Regions from separate parts of the Vibrio limimangrovi genome, predicted to be linked through region 4. Evidence: predicted binding sites of a transcription regulator. Region 4 holds the regulator's gene; each other region holds the start of a gene.

Region 1 (4,837 bases), on a different contig from region 4:
GTTCTAGCGTATTCGTTATCTGGGACTTCCTTTCGCTTGCCGTGGAAGTCGGATGGATTGACGGTTCGAGGCATAACTCCTCCTTGGTTTATTCCTACGCAATTATCTCAATAATGACTTACCCAACCCCTGGTAGGTTTTAGTCATAAGGATGTATGGCTCGTGTATTCCCAAGGTTTCTGTCGTTACACTAGCTCACATCCGGGTTGTTATTGAAACGCCATTTAACAATATTTTAACTATTGGCAGAGTTGGGACAATTTACAACTATTTGCTCGAAATTTGTTCGGTCAATTTTGGCTGGTGGATAAAGGAAGAAGGGGATAGGACGAAACAAAAAGCCCCCACCAAGAGGCGAGGGCTTTGTAGATTCCGAATCTGGCGTGATTACTTGATGCCAGCGAAATCGCGAAGAATGTCTGCTTTATCAGTCGCTTCCCATGGGAACTCTTCACGACCGAAGTGACCGTATGCTGCTGTCTTCTTGTACATTGGCTGCAGAAGGTTAAGCATTTCTTGTAGACCGTAAGGACGTAGATCGAAGAACTGACGCACCGCTTCGATGATGATGTCGTGAGATACTTTCTCAGTACCGAACGTTTCCACCATGATAGATGTTGGATCAGCAACACCGATTGCGTAAGACAGTTGGATTTCACAACGGTCAGCCATACCAGCTGCAACGATGTTTTTCGCTACGTAACGCGCTGCGTATGCTGCACTGCGGTCAACTTTTGATGGATCTTTACCAGAGAATGCACCACCACCGTGACGAGCTGCGCCGCCGTAGGTATCTACGATGATCTTACGGCCAGTCAGACCACAGTCACCCATTGGACCACCGATTACGAAACGGCCGGTTGGGTTAATGAAGAATTTCGTCTCTTTGCTGAGCCATTCTGAAGGAAGAACTGGCTTGATGATCTCTTCCATTACTGCTTCACGCAGGTCTGGAGTAGAGATTGAATCACAGTGCTGAGTTGAAAGAACAACAGCATCGATACCTACGATCTTACCCTGGTCGTACTGGAACGTAACCTGAGATTTCGCGTCTGGACGCAACCAAGGTAGTGTACCGTTTTTACGTACTTCAGCTTGTTTTTCAACAAGACGGTGAGAGTAAGTGATCGGAGCTGGCATTAGAACTTCAGTTTCGTTACATGCGTAACCGAACATGATGCCTTGGTCACCAGCGCCTTGCTCTTTTGGATCTGCTTTATCAACACCTTGGTTGATATCCGGTGACTGTTTACCAATTGTGTTTAGTACCGCACAAGAGTTCGCATCAAAACCCATATCTGAGTGTACGTAGCCGATTTCACGAACGGTTTCACGAGTTAGCTCTTCAATGTCAACCCATGCTGAAGTCGTTACTTCACCACCTACCATTACCATACCGGTTTTAACGTAAGTCTCACATGCAACACGAGCCTTTGGATCTTGCTCTAGAATCGCGTCAAGAACCGCATCAGAAATCTGGTCTGCAATTTTATCTGGATGACCTTCTGATACTGACTCAGAAGTAAACAGGTGCTTAGCCATGTTAGCTCCACTATATCTGGTTTAAAACTGGAGCATGATAAACGCTCCAGCGCAAAATAATACTAATATATGCAGGTGTATCTACATCTAGACGGCTATTCTAATTTTGATTGCTCGAATTACAAGCTCTTTTTTGATTTTTGTCACAGCCAAACGTTTGCCTGGGATATTTAAGATTTTGAGAGTTTCGAGGAAATTAAATTCACAGATGCAATATTTGTGAGCTTTTGGGGTTGAAAACGTTTGCGCTCCCTAAGGGGCTTTGAGAGAATTATGACCAATTTTTTCGTTTCGCTTAACGTACTCAGGAGCAGACATGTCGTCTCGTAAACATCTTGCCAATGCAATCCGTGCTCTAAGCATGGATGGTGTTCAACAAGCTAACTCTGGTCACCCAGGTGCACCTATGGGTATGGCTGATATCGCTGAAGTTCTTTGGCGCTCTCACCTAAACCACAATCCATCTAACCCAGAATGGGCTGACCGCGACCGTTTCGTACTTTCAAATGGCCACGGCTCAATGTTGATTTACTCTCTACTACACCTAAGTGGTTACGAGCTATCTATCGACGATCTGAAAAACTTCCGTCAGCTTCACTCTAAGACTCCAGGTCACCCAGAGTACGGTTACGCACCAGGTATCGAAACGACAACGGGTCCTCTGGGTCAAGGCATTACTAACGCAGTTGGTATGGCGATGGCTGAAAAAGCACTGGCAGCCCAGTTCAACAAAGAAGGCCACGACATCGTTGACCACTTCACTTACGTGTTCTTAGGTGATGGCTGTCTGATGGAAGGTATCTCTCACGAAGCGTGTTCACTAGCAGGTACGCTTGGCCTTGGCAAACTGATCGCGTTCTGGGATGACAACGGCATCTCTATCGATGGTCACGTTGAAGGCTGGTTCTCTGACGATACACCTAAGCGTTTTGAAGCGTACGGCTGGCACGTAATCCCAGCGGTAGATGGCCACAATTCTGAAGCAATTAATGCAGCAATTGAAGCGGCAAAAGCAGACCCTCGTCCTACGCTAATCTGTACTAAGACTATCATCGGTTTTGGTTCTCCTAACAAGTCTGGTTCTCACGACTGTCACGGTGCACCACTTGGTCAAGACGAAGTGCAAGCTGCACGTGAATACCTAGGTTGGGAATTCGGTCCATTTGAAATCCCTTCAGACGTATACGCAGAGTGGGATGCGAAAGAAGCGGGTGCAGCAAAAGAAGCAGCATGGAACGAGAAATTCGAAGCGTACGCTGCAGCTTACCCAGTAGAAGCGGCAGAGCTTAAGCGTCGTATCAATGGCGAACTACCTGCACAGTGGGAAGAGAAAGCGAACCAAATCATTGCTGATCTGCAAGCTAACCCAGCAAACATTGCGTCACGTAAAGCATCTCAAAATGCGCTAGAAGCATTTGGCCAAATGCTTCCAGAATTCATGGGCGGCTCTGCTGACCTTGCGCCTTCTAACCTGACAATGTGGTCTGGCTCTAAGTCTCTGGAAGCGACAGACTTCTCAGGTAACTACATCCACTACGGTGTGCGTGAGTTCGGTATGACAGCGATCATGAACGGTATCGCGCTACACGGTGGTTTCGTTCCTTACGGTGCAACCTTCCTGATGTTCATGGAATACGCACGTAACGCAATGCGTATGGCTGCTCTGATGAAAATCCAGAACATCCAGGTTTACACTCACGACTCTATCGGTCTTGGCGAAGATGGCCCGACTCACCAACCAGTTGAGCAAATGGCTTCTCTACGTCTGACTCCGAATATGAGCACATGGCGTCCATGTGACCAGGTTGAATCAGCAGTGGCCTGGAAACTAGCGATTGAACGTAAAGATGCGCCAACTGCGCTTATCTTCTCTCGTCAGAATCTGGCACAACAAGAGCGTACTGCAGAGCAAGTTGCAGACATCGCGAAAGGTGCTTACATCCTGAAAGATTGCGAAGGCAAGCCAGAGCTTATCCTTATCGCAACAGGTTCAGAAGTTGAGCTAGCGGTTGAAGCAGCAGCGCAGCTAACTGCAGAAGGTAAAAAAGTACGCGTTGTTTCAATGCCATCAACAGATGCATTCGACAAGCAAGACGCCGCTTACCGCGAAGCAGTACTGCCAGCAGACGTAACCGCACGTATCGCTATCGAAGCGGGCATTGCAGACTTCTGGTACAAGTACGTTGGCTTCGGCGGCAAGATCATCGGTATGACTACCTTTGGTGAATCTGCACCAGCAGGCGAACTGTTCAAGATGTTTGGTTTTACTACTGAAAACGTAGTAAACACAGCGAAAGAACTGCTAGCTTAATAAGAAAGAACAATTAGCGTAAGTAACTACGCAATGCAAAGTTCGAGCTGAAAGAAAAAGGCCTTGTCATCCGACAAGGCCTTCTCGTAAGCGCTAAATAATACTTACTTTACCAAAAACTTACTCTGCTGCGGCGCGTAGCTTGGCGACATCTTGTGGCTGCACTTTATCATCACCCTGACCATAGGTAACGGTCAGGAAGTTCACCAAGGTGGCAACCTCATCATCAGACAGATGCTGGCCGAAGGATGGCATAAACACTTCCCCCTCGTTGGTGTGGCGTTTCACACCGTGCAGTACGACCTGAATCAGGTTACCTGTTTTCTCGCTGCCGACCACGCTGTTGTGGTAAACAGAAGGGTAGTAGCCATCCGGTGAGCCGCTGCCATCTGCATCGTGACAGGTACTGCAGTTCGCCATGTACAGGTATTTACCCGGCATTTTTTGGCGTGCTGTTTCTATCGGCAGTCCGCGTAGTCGTAGATCCTGCGGCACAGCTTCGCCCTGAGTATAACGTGATGTGCCGTTTTCTGAGACTCCCGGAACCGAGCGCAGATAAACCGCAATTGCATTCAGGTCATCGTCAGTCAGGTGACGGAAACTGTTTTCTACAGCTTCGGCCATTGGGCCTGCTGCCTGAGCTTTCCCAGCCACAGAGCCTGTTTTCAGATACTGTACGATTTCCTCATTACTCCAGCTACCCAAACCATTAGCGTCATCATTGCTGATATTAAACGCATGCCAGCCAGCCAAATCCGCGCCGGACAAAAAGCCCGGTTGAGATTCATCATTGGCGGTGGTCTGCATGGCTAAACCGCGTGGGGTATGACAGGTTCCACAGTGCGTTGAACCTTGTACCAGATAGGCGCCACGGTTCCACTCCTCACTTTGATCCTGTCGGGTCTGATACGCGCCTTGCTCATGGAACATCCAGTTCCAGATAGCCAATGGCCAGCGCATTGACAGCAGTGCCGGGATATCATT
Region 2 (4,837 bases), on a different contig from region 4:
AGAGCTCGCACGCATTGCCAGCGGTGAAGCGCAAATGGTAGTGGGCACTCACGCGCTGTTCCAGGAGCATGTCGAATTCCATCATTTAGCTCTGGTGATTATCGATGAGCAACACCGTTTTGGCGTCCACCAGCGATTAGAGTTGCGCGAGAAAGGTGCCAAGCAAGGTGCTTATCCGCATCAGTTGATCATGACCGCAACACCGATTCCGCGTACGTTGGCGATGACTGCGTATGCCGACTTAGAAACCTCAGTAATTGACGAATTACCACCGGGACGAACGCCAATTCAAACTGTGGCGATTCCGGATACAAAACGCGACGACATCGTTGAACGGGTTCGTCATGCCTGCCTTAACGAAGGTAAACAAGCGTACTGGGTGTGTACCTTAATTGATGAATCTGAAGTATTGGAGGCACAAGCCGCCGCTGATACCGCAGAAGACCTACAGCGCAAACTGCCGGATGTGAAAATTGGCTTAGTTCATGGCCGCATGAAACCCGCTGAAAAACAGGCCGTGATGCAGGATTTTAAAAACAACCAACTCCACCTGCTCGTCGCAACAACCGTGATAGAGGTTGGTGTAGACGTGCCAAACTCAAGCCTGATGATCATCGAAAACCCGGAGCGACTCGGTTTAGCGCAGCTACACCAGCTAAGAGGCCGCGTCGGACGAGGCTCTGTCGCTAGTCACTGTGTTCTGCTCTACCACTCTCCATTGTCTAAAACGGCGCAAAAGCGTCTTGGCGTACTACGTGAAAGCAATGACGGTTTTGTTATTGCGCAAAAAGATTTGGAGATCCGAGGCCCAGGTGAATTGTTGGGGACCAAGCAAACGGGACTAGCAGATTTTAAGATTGCCGATTTGGTTCGAGATCAGCGCTTAATTCCCGAAGTTCAGCGCATTGCACGCCATATTCACGATAATTACCCTACTAATGCCACTGCCATTATCGAACGTTGGTTAGGCGAGCGAGACATCTATTCAAAAGCATAAGTCCAAAGTGGAGCTATCAACTGATTTCAAGTTACCCCAGCAAGGCAATCGTTTGCCTTTTGGATAAATCACTCTATAATCTCGCACAAATTTCCGGGTATTTACACAAGCCAATCTGAGTTGACTCTGATTAACAGCAATCACAGATCAAAACGTCAGCTTCTCCCAGCACTCCCATTCAGCGAGTTATGGGGAATACACATTGCGACAAGCGAGACAAACCATGACAACTTCAAACCGATCTTCGGAACTGGTCTATCAATTAAATGATCGCCCACCACTGCCACAAACCATTTTCGCAGCCATTCAGCACCTGCTTGCGATGTTCGTCGCAGTTATCACCCCTTCTTTGATCATCTGCCAATCTTTAGGTGTTCCGGCCGATCAGACCAACACGATTATCAGCATGTCTCTATTTGCTTCTGGTGTCTCTTCATTTATCCAGATTCGTACCTTCGGTCCGATAGGTTCTGGCTTATTGTCAGTACAAGGCACCAGCTTTAACTTTTTAGGTCCAATTATTGGTGCTGGCTTGTCCTTGAAAGCAGGTGGCGCAGACATCAACACCATGATGGCGGCTATTTTCGGTACCATTCTGGTGGCCTCATTCGCAGAAATTTTGCTTTCAAGAGTGCTTGAATACGCTCGCCGCATCATTACTCCGCTGGTATCTGGCATTGTGGTGACTCTGATTGGCCTGACACTGATCCAGGTTGGATTAGTCTCGATGGGCGGCGGTTATGCCGCGATGGGTGACGGCACTTTTGGCAGTCTGGATAAACTGGCTCTGGCTGGCACGGTACTGGGCCTGATTGTGCTTCTGAACCGCTCAAATAACCCGTACATTCGCGTTGCCTCTATTGTGATTGCGATGCTGGTTGGCTATGTGATGGCTTACTTCATGGGCATGGTAGACACATCTAAGTTAAGTGAAACCACTCTGGTGGCGCTACCAATTCCGATGCAATATGGCTTAGCGTTTGACTGGTCGCTGTTTATTCCGCTGGTACTGATTTTCTTCATTACTGCTCTGGAAGCCATTGGCGATATTACTGCAACGTCAGAAGTATCAGGCGAGCCGGTAAAAGGTCCGGTTTACATGAAACGCATCAAAGGCGGTGTGCTTGCTGACGGCTTGAACTCAGCTATCGCAGCGGTCTTTAACAGCTTCCCGAACTCTACTTTCAGCCAAAACAACGGCATCATCATGCTGACAGGTGTGGCAAGCCGTTACGTAGGCTACTTCATCGCAGCTATGCTGGTTTTACTTGGTCTATTCCCGGGCGTGGCAAGCTTCGTACAGCTGATTCCTGAACCTGTACTTGGCGGCGCAACCATCGTCATGTTCGGTACGATTGCGGCCGCAGGTGTGCGCATTATCTCTCGTGTGGATCTCGACCGTCGTGCCATTCTTATCATGGCGCTGTCCTTCTCTATGGGCCTGGGTATCGCTCAGAAGCCTGAAATTCTACAATTCATGCCTGAGTTTATTAAGAGCATCTTCTCAACGGGTGTGGCTGCCGGTGGTATCACAGCAATCATCTTGAACTTGTTATTGCCTGAAAAACTGGAAGAAGAAGAAGAATCTGAAGCTCAGGAAGTCAAAGAATCCTAAACTGATCATAGGATAAGACAAAAGGCCAACCTGGAAACTTAGGTTGGCCTTTTTAATTTGTAGTCAGGTTAGGTATTGATTTACTTGGTCGGGAAGCTGATTTGAGCGATTAAACCGCCTTCACTGCGATTGCGCATCACAACCGAACCTGAATGCTGGCTGACGATACGCTTAACGATCGCCAGACCCAGACCGGTACCTTCGCTACCACGGGCAGTATCCCCCCGCGTAAACGGTTCAAACAACTTGCCGATCTGACCCGGCTCGATGCCAGGACCGTTGTCTTCTACCGTTACCCAAACTAACTTCTTGTCTGCTGTCATGCCAGTAGAGACTTTAATCCAGCCATTTCCGTAGCGAACCGCGTTGACCACTAAATTAGTCACTGCGCGTTTTATCGCAATCGGATTACCCAGAGCTGGTTTGATTGACTCTTCAATTTGTGTCTCAATTTCCTGCTCATAACCGCCTTCTGCACTCGCCACATCACGTGCAATATCATTGAGATAAACAGCTTCAAACGTCTGGTTGCTTACCGGCTTCAGATAGTCCATAAACTGGCTAATGATCTCGTTACACTCTTCGGTATCACTGATGATGCCTTCGGCTAAATAGCTGTCCTCTGGCGACATCATTTCCGTCGCCAGACGAATTCGCGTCAGTGGCGTACGTAAATCATGGCTGATCCCTGCCATCAGCAATGCTCGGTCTTCTTCCAGCTCTTGAATACCTTTCGACATCTGATTAAAAGCCCGGGTTACAGAGCGAATCTCAGTTGCCCCTTTCTCCGGTAACGGCGGGGGAATTTCGCCTCGCCCGACGCCTTTCGCTGCCTTCGCCAGAGTCAGCAATGGGCGGTTCTGCAATCGGATAAAGAGCCAGCCACCAGCGATAATCAATAGTGCCATAATCAGACTATTACGGAACAGCGGGGCAAAGTCTTCTTCTTGCAGCTCCGATAGCGGAATACGAATGAGCGAGTTCGGCAGCTTCTCGATGTGCATCCACAAAATGTAACTCTCATCGCCTAACATCAAACGCACTTCCGTCGGAGAGTCCAGCTCTTGCGTCATCTCTTCCGACATCAAATCTATCGTCATTGCGTGGTTAAACTCGTTCGCCTGTTCGCTGTCGACGCTGTGTACCGTCACGCCTAGCCTTTCCAGCAGTTGACGTCGTAGCGGCGCATCTGACTTCAGTTCTCCATTCGCATCGAGGACCAGATTCAGTTCGTGGGCAAGAATTTTGTTGAACTGCTGCAAACTCGGCATCAACGCATAGTTGAAAACGGCGTAATAAGAAAAGACTTGGCTAGCGAGAAGCAAAGAAATAAACAGCAGAATGGATTGAGTGAGTGAACTTCGGATTCGCATGGACAGTTCCTGGTGATCCTAAGAGAGTGTAGCTAAAAGAAAGTGCCTGACCGCGAGTTTTCGCCCTCAACCAGGAAGATTGAGGACGAAACAGCAGACCGATTATCGGCGATGAAGATAACGTGATTACGCTTCTTTGCCGTCTGGGACAAATACGTAACCTAAGCCCCACACCGTCTGAATGTAGCGTGGCTTACTTGGGTCCTCTTCCAGCATGCGACGAAGACGAGAGATTTGTACGTCGATAGAACGTTCCATCGCTGAATATTCACGACCTCGTGCCATATTCATCAGTTTGTCTCGCGACATTGGCTCTCGCGCATTCGTCACCAGCGCCTTAAGTACCGCAAACTCGCCCGATGTTAGCGGCATCGCCTCATCACCACGGAACATTTCACGAGTTCCCAGATTCAGGCGAAACTCGCCAAACTCAACAATTTTTTCTTCAGTACTTGGCGCGCCCGGCAACTCGATCGTTTGGCGGCGCAACACCGCTTTAATACGAGCGAGCAGCTCACGCGGGTTAAATGGTTTTGGCAGATAATCGTCTGCGCCGACTTCTAAGCCAACAATACGGTCAACTTCGTCACCTTTTGCTGTCAGCATCAGAATTGGCAACAGATTATTTGCATTGCGTAAACGGCGACAAATGGACAAACCATCTTCACCTGGCAGCATTAAATCCAGCACCATCAGGTGGAAATTTTCGCGCGTCAGTAAACGGTCCATCTGTTCGCCATTGGCAACACTACGAACCTGAAAACCTTGCTCAGAAAGGTAACGCTCCAATAGAGCACGTAAACGAGCATCGTCATCAACCACTAATATTTTATGATTTTCCTGCATTGAAAC
Region 3 (4,837 bases), on a different contig from region 4:
GTGCTTCTCAATCATCTTCAGTGCTGATTTGATGTAAATCTTAGTTGGTTCAAGAAGGTGTTCACCGATAGTACGGCCTTCCAGTAGTTCGTTTTTGTCAGCACCAGAAACTTCAAGGATTTTACGAACCAGTGAGTAACCGTTTGAGTGTGGACCGCTAGAACCTACAGCGATAAGTGCATCACCAACCGCAACTTTAGTGCCGTCAATGATATCTTCTTTCTCTACTACGCCAACACAGAAACCAGCAACGTCGTAGTCTTCGCCTTCATACATTCCAGGCATTTCAGCAGTTTCACCACCGATAAGTGCACAACCAGCTTGCACACAACCATCCGCGATACCAGAAACAACATCTGCCGCGGTGTCTACGTCTAACTTGCCTGTTGCGTAGTAATCTAAGAAGAACAATGGCTCAGCACCTTGCACGATTAGATCGTTTACACACATAGCAACAAGGTCGATGCCGATGGTATCGTGCTTGTTCATATCCAGTGCCAGGCGAAGTTTCGTACCTACACCGTCGGTACCAGAAACCAGTACAGGTTGTTTGTATTTCGTTGGTAATTCGCATAAAGCGCCAAAACCACCGATACCACCCATCACTTCAGGGCGACGAGTACGTTTAACCGCACCCTTAATACGATCTACAAGCGCATTGCCTGCATCAATATCTACACCAGCGTCTTTATAGCTAAGAGAAGAGTTATTACCACTCACAGGGAAGTCCTCGGTATTTAAGTTGGATATGAAAACGGCGCTATTCTACCAGTGCTTAAATACAGATAGCAAACGTTTGCGCGAGTTTTTTTCTTTAGTCATATATCCTGATTTCCTAGTGGAAATCGTGTATAATCTGAAGGTTTGTTTAAATATAGCCAACTATAGCCGGAGATGGACATGAAAGTTGTTGAAGTAAAGCACCCTCTAGTAAAACATAAAATTGGTCTAATGAGAGAAGGTGATATCAGCACAAAGCGTTTTCGTGAGTTAGCGACAGAAGTCGGTAGCCTACTTACTTACGAAGCGACAGCAGACTTTGAAACTGAGAAAGTTACTATCGAAGGTTGGAATGGTCCAGTAGAAGTTGACCAAATTAAAGGTAAAAAAGTAACAGTAGTGCCAATCCTTCGTGCTGGTTTGGGTATGATGGATGGTGTTCTTGAGCACATGCCAAGTGCACGTATCAGTGTAGTCGGTATTTACCGCGACGAGGAAACGCTAGAACCAGTACCATACTTTAACAAGCTTGCGTCTAACATCGATGAGCGTATCGCGCTGGTTGTTGACCCAATGCTGGCAACTGGTGGTTCGATGATCGCGACGATCGACCTTCTGAAAGAGAAAGGTTGTAATCAAATTAAAGTTCTTGTTTTGGTTGCGGCTCCAGAAGGTATTGAAGCTCTGGAAAAAGCACACCCAGACGTTGAACTATATACAGCGGCAATTGATGAGAAGCTGAACGACAAAGGTTACATCGTTCCTGGTCTTGGTGACGCGGGTGATAAGATTTTTGGTACTAAATAAGCGCACAAAACACGCTTAATCAGTTGTGAACAAAGAAGAAAGGCTTGGTTAATACCAAGCCTTTTTTGTATAAGTCTAAGTTGATTCGACAAATTAGTTTGCTTTGTCTTCTTCCATTTGAGCGTTATCTACAACGTGGTTTTCACCCAGGTCGTGTGGAAGCACAAGGTTAAGAATGATCGCCACGATACCGCACAAGCTAACGCCTTGTAGGCTGAACTCGCCAATACCGAAAGCCATGCCGCCGATACCGAATACTAGCGTAACTGCAACGATAACCAGATTACGAGATTTGTGTAGGTCCACGTGGTTTTTGATCAGTGTGTTCAAACCTACCGTTGCGATAGAACCAAATAGCAGGATCATGATGCCACCCATGACAGGTACAGGGATTGTCTGAAGAATTGCGCCTAGCTTACCAACCAGAGCCAGAACAATAGCCGTCACTGCTGCCCACGTCATAATCACCGGGTTGAATGCTTTAGTCAGCATAACTGCGCCAGTCACTTCACTGTAGGTTGTATTTGGCGGTGCACCAACCATCGCCGCTGCCATAGTCGCTACCCCGTCACCTGCGATAGTGCGGTGAAGGCCTGGCTTTTTAAGGTAGTCTTTACCCGTTACATTTGAGATCGCCAGCATGTCACCCACGTGTTCCACAGCAGGGGCGATCGCTACAGGGATCATAAATAGAATCGCGTTAATATTGAATTCTGGTGTCGTGAAGTTTGGCAATGAAAGCCAAGCCGCCTGTGCTACTGGTGTAAAGTCAACCACACCGTATGCAAGTGACACTGAGTAACCAGCCAAAATACCACCCACGATCGGTACTAGCTTCAGGAAGCCTTTTGCAAATACACTCAATGCAATCGTCGTCAGTAGTGACACTGATGAAATCATAAGAGCGGCATCACCATTAATCAGTTGAACGCCGCCATCTCCTGTTTTACCAATCGCCATATTCACAGCGGTTGGTGCCAGGCCAAGGCCAATAACCATGATAACCGGACCAACAACCACGGGAGGCAGAATCTTATGGATAAAGCCTACGCCGCGAACTTTGATCGCTGCGCCCAGAGCAATATAAACCATGCCCGCCGCCATTAAGCCGCCCATTGTTGCGCCGATACCCCAAGTCTGGATACCGAACATAATAGGAGCAATAAACGCGAAAGAAGAGGCAAGGAAAATTGGGACAGAACGTTTAGTAATTAATTGGAAGAGGAGGGTACCGACACCGGCACCGAAGAGTGCTACGTTTGGATCGAGGCCAGTCAGAAGGGGCACTAGAACCAAAGCACCAAAAGCGACAAAGAGCATCTGAGCGCCTTGTAACGCATTTTTCATAATCATTTCCTATTTAAAGATACGCGGACAAATCCGGCGAATAGTATCACTCAGCAAACGTTTGCGACAATGATCAGATCAAACTTTTCGCCGATTTTAAGTGGCCAAATTATAGTTTTCGAGGTGTTTTATAACAAAAGTGTTTGTTTTATGAGCTGAAATTAATATTTTGGTAGATGAGCCGCAAATACAAGGATGTAATGTCGTATTTCTTACATTAGATAAGTCATTGTGGCGGATCATAATTGTTCTTACGTTCATCACATAAGCAATCAGGCACTTAAGGAAAAAGGGGGGCGAGTTAATGTACTCTACAGGACGTCCCGAAAGTGGCCTAAGCTGTTCATATTTCAAGCTATTTACCTTTGGGCTGCCTTGCTCCGGGTTTGATAGTTTTTTATTATGCGGTTTCTTGTTTAGAGGAAAATGAAAACTATGCACTATTTAGCTCTCTTATTGATAGGTTGGTTGTCCCTGCCCGTGTATGCATCAACTCAGGTAGATATCTATCATGCTGCAGTAGTCATCGACAGTGAACAGGAAAACGGTGAGTCTCTGGCTAAAGAACAAGGGATGAAAGATGTGATTGTTCGAGCAACTGGTTCTCAATCATCTTTAAACAATCCAGTTATTCAAAAGGCTTTGAGCTCAAGTTCACATTACATTTCTCAACTTGGTTATGCGCAAGTCAATGGTCAATCTAGTTTGAACATGCGTTTTAATGATAGCCAGATTGACGCGCTGCTCAAGCAAGCACAGTTACCGTCGTGGTCACCTTACAGAGCGAATATCCTTGTCTGGCTAATCGAAGAGCAGGCTTATGACCGCACGGTTACCTGGGAATATTCAGATTCCTCAAGCATCGCAGATCTGCGTTCTGCGGCAGAAGAGAGAGGATTGCCAATCACTATTCCTGTCGGCGATATTGATGATGTTACGGGTGTGAACGCGTCTGATCTTTGGGGCGGTTTCGTAGAGCCAATTGCTAAGGCCAGCCAACGTTACCCTGTTGATGCTGTACTGGTATTGCGTGCTCAAGGCGATCAAATCCGCTGGACACTTTACGATCAGCCACCATCTGCCATTCTTATTTCTCAACGCGCACCGCGCAGTGGTTCCGCTTCGGGTGCTGATGCGATTACTGCTATGGTCGATGGCATTAGCGATTACTACGCAGGTAAGAGCGCTTCCGTTGTCTCCGGCGAGTCTTCAGAAGGTATTACGATGAAAGTCGTTAACATTGCTTCAGCCTCTGATTTCTTCCGTTTAGAAAGTGCATTGAAGAAACTCAACTCGGTTGCAGGGAGTGAGATTAAACGTATTCAAGGTAATGAGTTGACGCTTAAACTTCATCTATTGGCATCAAAACAGGCCTTTGAACAAGAAGTGTCATCAATATCTCAACTCGCGGTGCATGAAGAGCCGAATAAGCCAGTTGAAGAGCGACTTCCTGTGCTGGTGACACAAGAGCCAACCTCAACGGACACATTGACAGATAAAGAGCAAGTAAACTCGCATGTAGTGATGGCTGAGGCTGAAATGCCGGTTCATGAAAGGCAGGAATCAGAGTCTGTCACTGTAGAGCCAGCGCAAGAACAGTATGATGTCATATACGAGTGGACCGCTCGTCAACGTTCTTAAAGTAAAATAATAACGTTTTCCAAATAATAAAAAGAGTCGCAAATCGCGACTCTTTTTTTGACACTTTGAAAGTGCTTATTTATTGAACTTGGCTTTTTCTTCTTTTTCTACTTGGGATAAGCGTTTGAGCTTTAGCCCGAGCTCTTTGCCTCGTGCGCGCGCAAACAGAATATTGCCGAAAAAGCCTAAAGTAGTCAGCACCAGTTCAACCACCGCTAACCAACGTTCCCCATTATCGACGTACAGGATGGTCAGCCCATGCAGGAAGTAAAGCATTAGCACGAAATTAGCCCAAGCATGCGTGTAAGGTTTACCAGCCAAA
Region 4 (4,837 bases):
CTAACCTAAAATTGTAACAAAAGGCACCGGTAAAGGTGCCTTAGTTATCTAGAGTGGGCGGAGTGTGGTAGGATTACCTCACTCAATTGATAAACTTGTTTTTTACTTTGGTATATGACTCAGCCACTACTTTTCCATAAAACCTATTTGCACCCTACCAGTAACGAGTGGGTCGTTTTTGTGCATGGTGCTGGTGGCAGTTCTTCGATTTGGTTTAAGCAAATTAAAGCTTATAAGCAGCACTTTAATTTGTTGTTGATTGATTTGCGAGGACACGGCAAGTCAAATCAGTTGTTAAAAGAGCTGATGACGAGTCGTTATACGTTTACTGAAGTTACACAAGACATTTTAAAAGTATTGGATCATCTGAAAATCCAATCGGCTCACTTTGTCGGGATGTCGTTAGGCACGATCATCGTGCGAAATATTGCAGAGTTGGCGTCTGAGCGGGTTAATTCAATGGTATTGGGTGGGGCGGTGACTCGTCTCAACATTCGCTCACAAATTCTGGTAAAGCTGGGTAACTTTGGCAAACATATCTTGCCGTACATGTGGCTGTATAAACTGTTCGCCTATATCGTGATGCCACAGCGTAATCAACGAGAGTCTCGTCACTTGTTTATTCGAGAAGCTAAAAAGCTTTGCCAAAAAGAGTTTAAGCGCTGGTTTATTTTGGCGTCAGATGTGAACCCGTTGATGAAGTACTTTAAAGACCGGGAATTAGAAATTCCAACGCTCTACCTGATGGGGGACAGGGATTATATGTTCATCCAGCCAGTGAAAGAGATGGTTGCGGCACATAAACTGAGTGTATTGCTCGAAATCCCAAATTGCGGTCATGTTTGTAATGTAGAACGTCCGGAAGACTTCAATCAGCACTCGATTGAGTTCATCAAGCAACAAAGTTTAGTTGTTTAATCTATAAGGTTCTAGGTCCTAGGTTTTAGGCCCTAGGGGGAGCTCTCTTTCTGTACTCAGTTTTCTGTAAGCGAAGCGCTCTGTATCCCCATACAACAAATACCAACGTTTAATCAAAGCACCGCAGTTCCAGCGAGCAATCCTAGGATCTAGGATCCAGGGCCTATCCCCTTAACTACCTAGAGCCTTTGGTCTTACTTTCTTCATCACCCATTTGGCAATGATAGGAAACAGTCCCAGCAAAGCAAATGAAGCTAACACACCAGGTGAGACGATATCTGACAAGCTTTCGATATTGGCCAATTGTGTCCCTGCATTGAGATAGACGGCCGTCCCTGGGAGCATACCGATTTGGCTCGTGAGATAAAAACGGCCAACGTTCATCGGAGTTAATCCCATCAATAAATTGATCAGGAAAAAAGGAAAGACGGGAATCAAACGTAATGAAAGCAGATAGGACGAGCCATCGTTTCCAACACCTTGGTTGATAGCTGTGAGCTTTTTCCCGAACTTGGTTTGTACCCAGTCTCTTAATAGGTATCGGCTACTCAGGAAAGCAAGGGTTGCGCCTATGGTACTGGCAAACGAAACCAAAACTAAGCTTATCCAAAAACCGAATAGAGCAGCACCTAATAGAGTAACGACTGCTGCACCGGGAATAGAGAACGCTGCGACAGCGATGTAAGCCAAGAAATAGAGGGTCGTTGCAATAATAAAATTTTGTTCGATATAGGCATTCAGTGCCTCTTGTTGAGATTTAGCGTTTTCTAATGTTAAGTTCTGACCAAAGTTAACGGCTAAAAGAATGACCGTTAAGAGCAGTATTAACCCAAAAATGAGTTTTCTGTTCATAATCGTACTCCAGTTGGGTTACTTTTCTCTAAAACGTTAACAGGTACCATTTGGGAGGAAAGGGACCTGCTAACTATTGTATGTTTTACAGACTAATAGACAGGTTAAGGTCTAAAAAAATTTCAAAAAAAACCGCAGACTAAGCTGCGGTTTTAAAACTAATATCAGAAAAGCTGTTAAGAAAGCGCATTTTTCAACTCTTCTCGGCGAGACTGGGGAACGACGCTCCAATGAGTGCCGTTAATTGCGCCCTCTAAGGCCCAAAGCAGCTCAATGCTTACCTTTGCAGAATGTGAGTCACGTATCGCTTTATAGGCGCTTAGAGCGCCTTTCTGTTCTAACTGCTCTACTGATTCAATACCCGCCTTCTTTAGCATTCGCTCGGTAGCCAGCCTCAGGTTGGGCAAGTCTTTCAATCTGTTCGGCTTAGTACTGGCTTGTTGCTTTTTTTCTAATTTGGCCTGTGCTAACGACTGCTGCGCTACTTCTATCAAACGCTCACTTGATTCCCATAAATCATTGGAAATCGCGTAGTATTTAGTAACGACCGGAAACCCACGCTTTTTATATACGTAGGGTTTGAGTCCTTGCGTCTCGAAGTTAGATGAAGTTTGTTGGTCTGCTCGGATGTGAAGTTGATCATTCACAACCAGTGCAAACATCGTCTCATCAGCGAAAAGTCCAAAGCCACCAAACATTGAGCGCGACTTGATTGTACCAAGTGCCTCAAATAGCTTCATAGAATCTTTGAGTATCGGTTTATCCATGATGTGTTATCTCGGTGTAATTAACATTACGCCACCAAAAGTCAGGTCCGAGAGGTTAGCAAATACATACAGGAACAATGTCATTAAAGGGTAAACTCATCATATGTATATTTGCCATCGGTAACCCCGCTACCTTCCATTAATCAAATGGTTCAGGCCGGAAGCTTTGCGTCCCACCCTTTCGGATGGTTTGCCCTGTGCGTGACCTGTCGAGAATACTTTGTCTCTTGAATTAACATCACATTCTAGCGAATGAAGTGTGATGTTAGTTCAGGAAAATTAATCAAGATTATGTCTTGGTGTTCATATCTTGGGCAAAGGTTTTTCAACGAGAGGTATGGGTGTGAGAAAAGGACTACACGCAGCTAAAACAGCAACTTACCAAACATTTAACTTTTAGTCGTAGCGTTATTGAGTAAAAGGCTTATGTTGAGACAAAAAATAAGCGCTCCGGAGAGCGCTTGTTGCCAATTAATTGAGCTTTTTCACTGTATTACGAACGACCAGTTCTGGCTGCATTTCGAAAATGCGCTTCTCGTGCTCTTTGTCTTTAATGCGTTCAAGTAAAATTTCGAATGCATTTTTACCAACACGGCGTTTCGGTTGGTGAATGGTCGTAAGTGGCGGAGAAAAGTATTCTGCCAATTCGATATTGTCATAACCAACCACGGAAACATCGTCCGGGATCTTAATGCCATTTTGTTGTAAACGACTCATTAAGCCCAAAGCCATTGTGTCGTTGAAACAGAATACTGCGGTAGGACGCTTTTTCATTGCGGTAATTTTGTCAGCAACCAGAACCGCGGTATCACATTCAAAGTTACCTTCAAGAATCCAATCTTCGTTTACGGGTATATTCGCTTCTGCCATTGCTCGGCGGAAGCCCATAATGCGCTCTTGGCACGCGAGTTTTTCGAAGTGACCACTTAAGCAGGCAATATCAGTATGACCGTTGTCAATCAGATACTTAGTTGCGATGTAGCCGCCTTCTTCTGAGTTATCCATGATCTTGTCGGCTTGTGAGCTCTCAGGGCCCCAATCCATGACCACTTTTGGAATATCAGAATGACGGTCAAGCATCTCTTTTAGTTCTTCCGTCAGGTCTGAACACATCACTAAAATCCCATCCACACGCTTTTCAGCCAGCATTCGAATGTAATCGCGTTGCTTTTCGTAGATACCACCGGTATTACATAGGATCAGAGTGTAACCTTGACGATAACAGTAGCTTTCAACACCATCGATAACTTCTGAGAAGAATAGGTTAGTCGATTGAGTTACCAACATTCCGATGGTACGAGTTGAGTTACATTTCAAGCTACGAGCAACTGCGCTCGGTGCGTAATTGAGCTCATCAACTGCTTTCATTACTTTTTCTTGAGTTGCTTCTGCAACAAAACGCGTCTTGTTGATGACGTGCGAAACTGTAGTAGTAGAAACGCCGGCTAATCGAGCAACGTCTTTTATAGTGGCCATAAAGGTGTCCTGTATCGAGCTACTAATATACCTTGGAGTATAAAACCTTTTACTGAGTGCCTTTTGTAAACTTAGTGCCGCATAAACGTGTACGCTGAATCTGTTTCGCAGTGACAGCTCCGAAAACGGTAGAAGGTCTGTAGCAATACGGTTGATGAATATTATCGTCTTTCTCTGAGCGAAGAAGAGAACGTCAACCTAGTAAGAAAACACAAAAACCGCTTTATTTCAGCGGTTTACATAAAAATCATATTTAATCGTTTGCGTTCACATTTTAGCCCTATGTGGGTTGGCTGGCAATGACTTCAGCAGCAGATTTGTGTCTTTTATGTCACATTTTGATTGCTAAAAAAGCAAGCAATGGGACTCAATGAAGGGCAAACGAATAAAAATTGGGGAGCGCGAAAATAGGCTCCCAATCATTGGTGGCAATTATTCACCAAGAAGGTAAGCGCTGTCTAGTTTGCAAAATGCAACTAATAGTTGCGCGACGCTTGCGTAGAAACCGAAATCATCCATTTGCTGACATTTTGCTGCAAATTGTGGCAGCCAAGATAAGAGTTGACGTTCGATGAAATCATTCTGATTTGAGAAGGCTTGTTCCATATGTTTTTCTTGTTCGAGCTCATTGGAACGGATAATCATGCTGCCTAAAAAATCGAGTTCTACGGCTAAGTGATCGGCAGGTTCGTTAAGCTTATCGTCAATTGGTACGCCGAAATCAGCCATCAACTTCTCCATCTCTTGTGTTGATTTGTTATTCAGTAAACCTGTTTCGCAAATGTACAGGGAAGCATAAGGCGGAGCCCCATACTTTTCTGTTT

Evidence for each region. Region 4 encodes PurR, which represses purine synthesis genes. Its sites were predicted from a motif close to TNANGNAAACGTTTNCNTNA; they were not measured.
Region 1: metK (methionine adenosyltransferase) is a predicted target of PurR. The motif match lies at 1,688-1,707, and genes of this name have one in related genera.
Region 2: ACWYU8_RS17210 (uracil-xanthine permease family protein) is a predicted target of PurR. The motif match lies at 1,038-1,057, and genes of this name have one in related genera.
Region 3: ACWYU8_RS02840 (uracil-xanthine permease family protein) is a predicted target of PurR. The motif match lies at 2,924-2,943, and genes of this name have one in related genera.

What each region holds. Positions count from the first base shown of each region.
Region 1 covers NZ_JBSUGF010000004.1:63,569-68,405, reverse strand. Annotated here, with positions in the region: gene ACWYU8_RS04345 (DUF2189 domain-containing protein) at 1-74, opposite strand, end outside; gene metK (methionine adenosyltransferase) at 388-1,542, opposite strand; gene tkt (transketolase) at 1,859-3,853, shown strand; gene ACWYU8_RS04330 (c-type cytochrome) at 3,974-4,837, opposite strand, start outside.
Region 2 covers NZ_JBSUGF010000012.1:121,929-126,765, reverse strand. Annotated here, with positions in the region: gene recG (ATP-dependent DNA helicase RecG) at 1-997, shown strand, start outside; gene ACWYU8_RS17210 (uracil-xanthine permease family protein) at 1,221-2,612, shown strand; gene envZ (two-component system sensor histidine kinase EnvZ) at 2,693-3,985, opposite strand; gene ompR (osmolarity response regulator transcription factor OmpR) at 4,112-4,831, opposite strand.
Region 3 covers NZ_JBSUGF010000002.1:161,885-166,721, reverse strand. Annotated here, with positions in the region: gene purM (phosphoribosylformylglycinamidine cyclo-ligase) at 1-720, opposite strand, end outside; gene upp (uracil phosphoribosyltransferase) at 901-1,527, shown strand; gene ACWYU8_RS02840 (uracil-xanthine permease family protein) at 1,621-2,874, opposite strand; gene ACWYU8_RS02835 (DUF2066 domain-containing protein) at 3,310-4,515, shown strand; gene ACWYU8_RS02830 (DUF2069 domain-containing protein) at 4,591-4,837, opposite strand, start outside.
Region 4 covers NZ_JBSUGF010000010.1:110,770-115,606, forward strand. Annotated here, with positions in the region: gene ACWYU8_RS14930 (alpha/beta fold hydrolase) at 115-918, shown strand; gene ACWYU8_RS14935 (TVP38/TMEM64 family protein) at 1,090-1,770, opposite strand; gene ACWYU8_RS14940 (TfoX/Sxy family DNA transformation protein) at 1,947-2,537, opposite strand; cyclic di-GMP riboswitch class I at 2,654-2,742, opposite strand; gene purR (HTH-type transcriptional repressor PurR) at 3,009-4,013, opposite strand; gene torD (molecular chaperone TorD) at 4,446-4,837, opposite strand, start outside.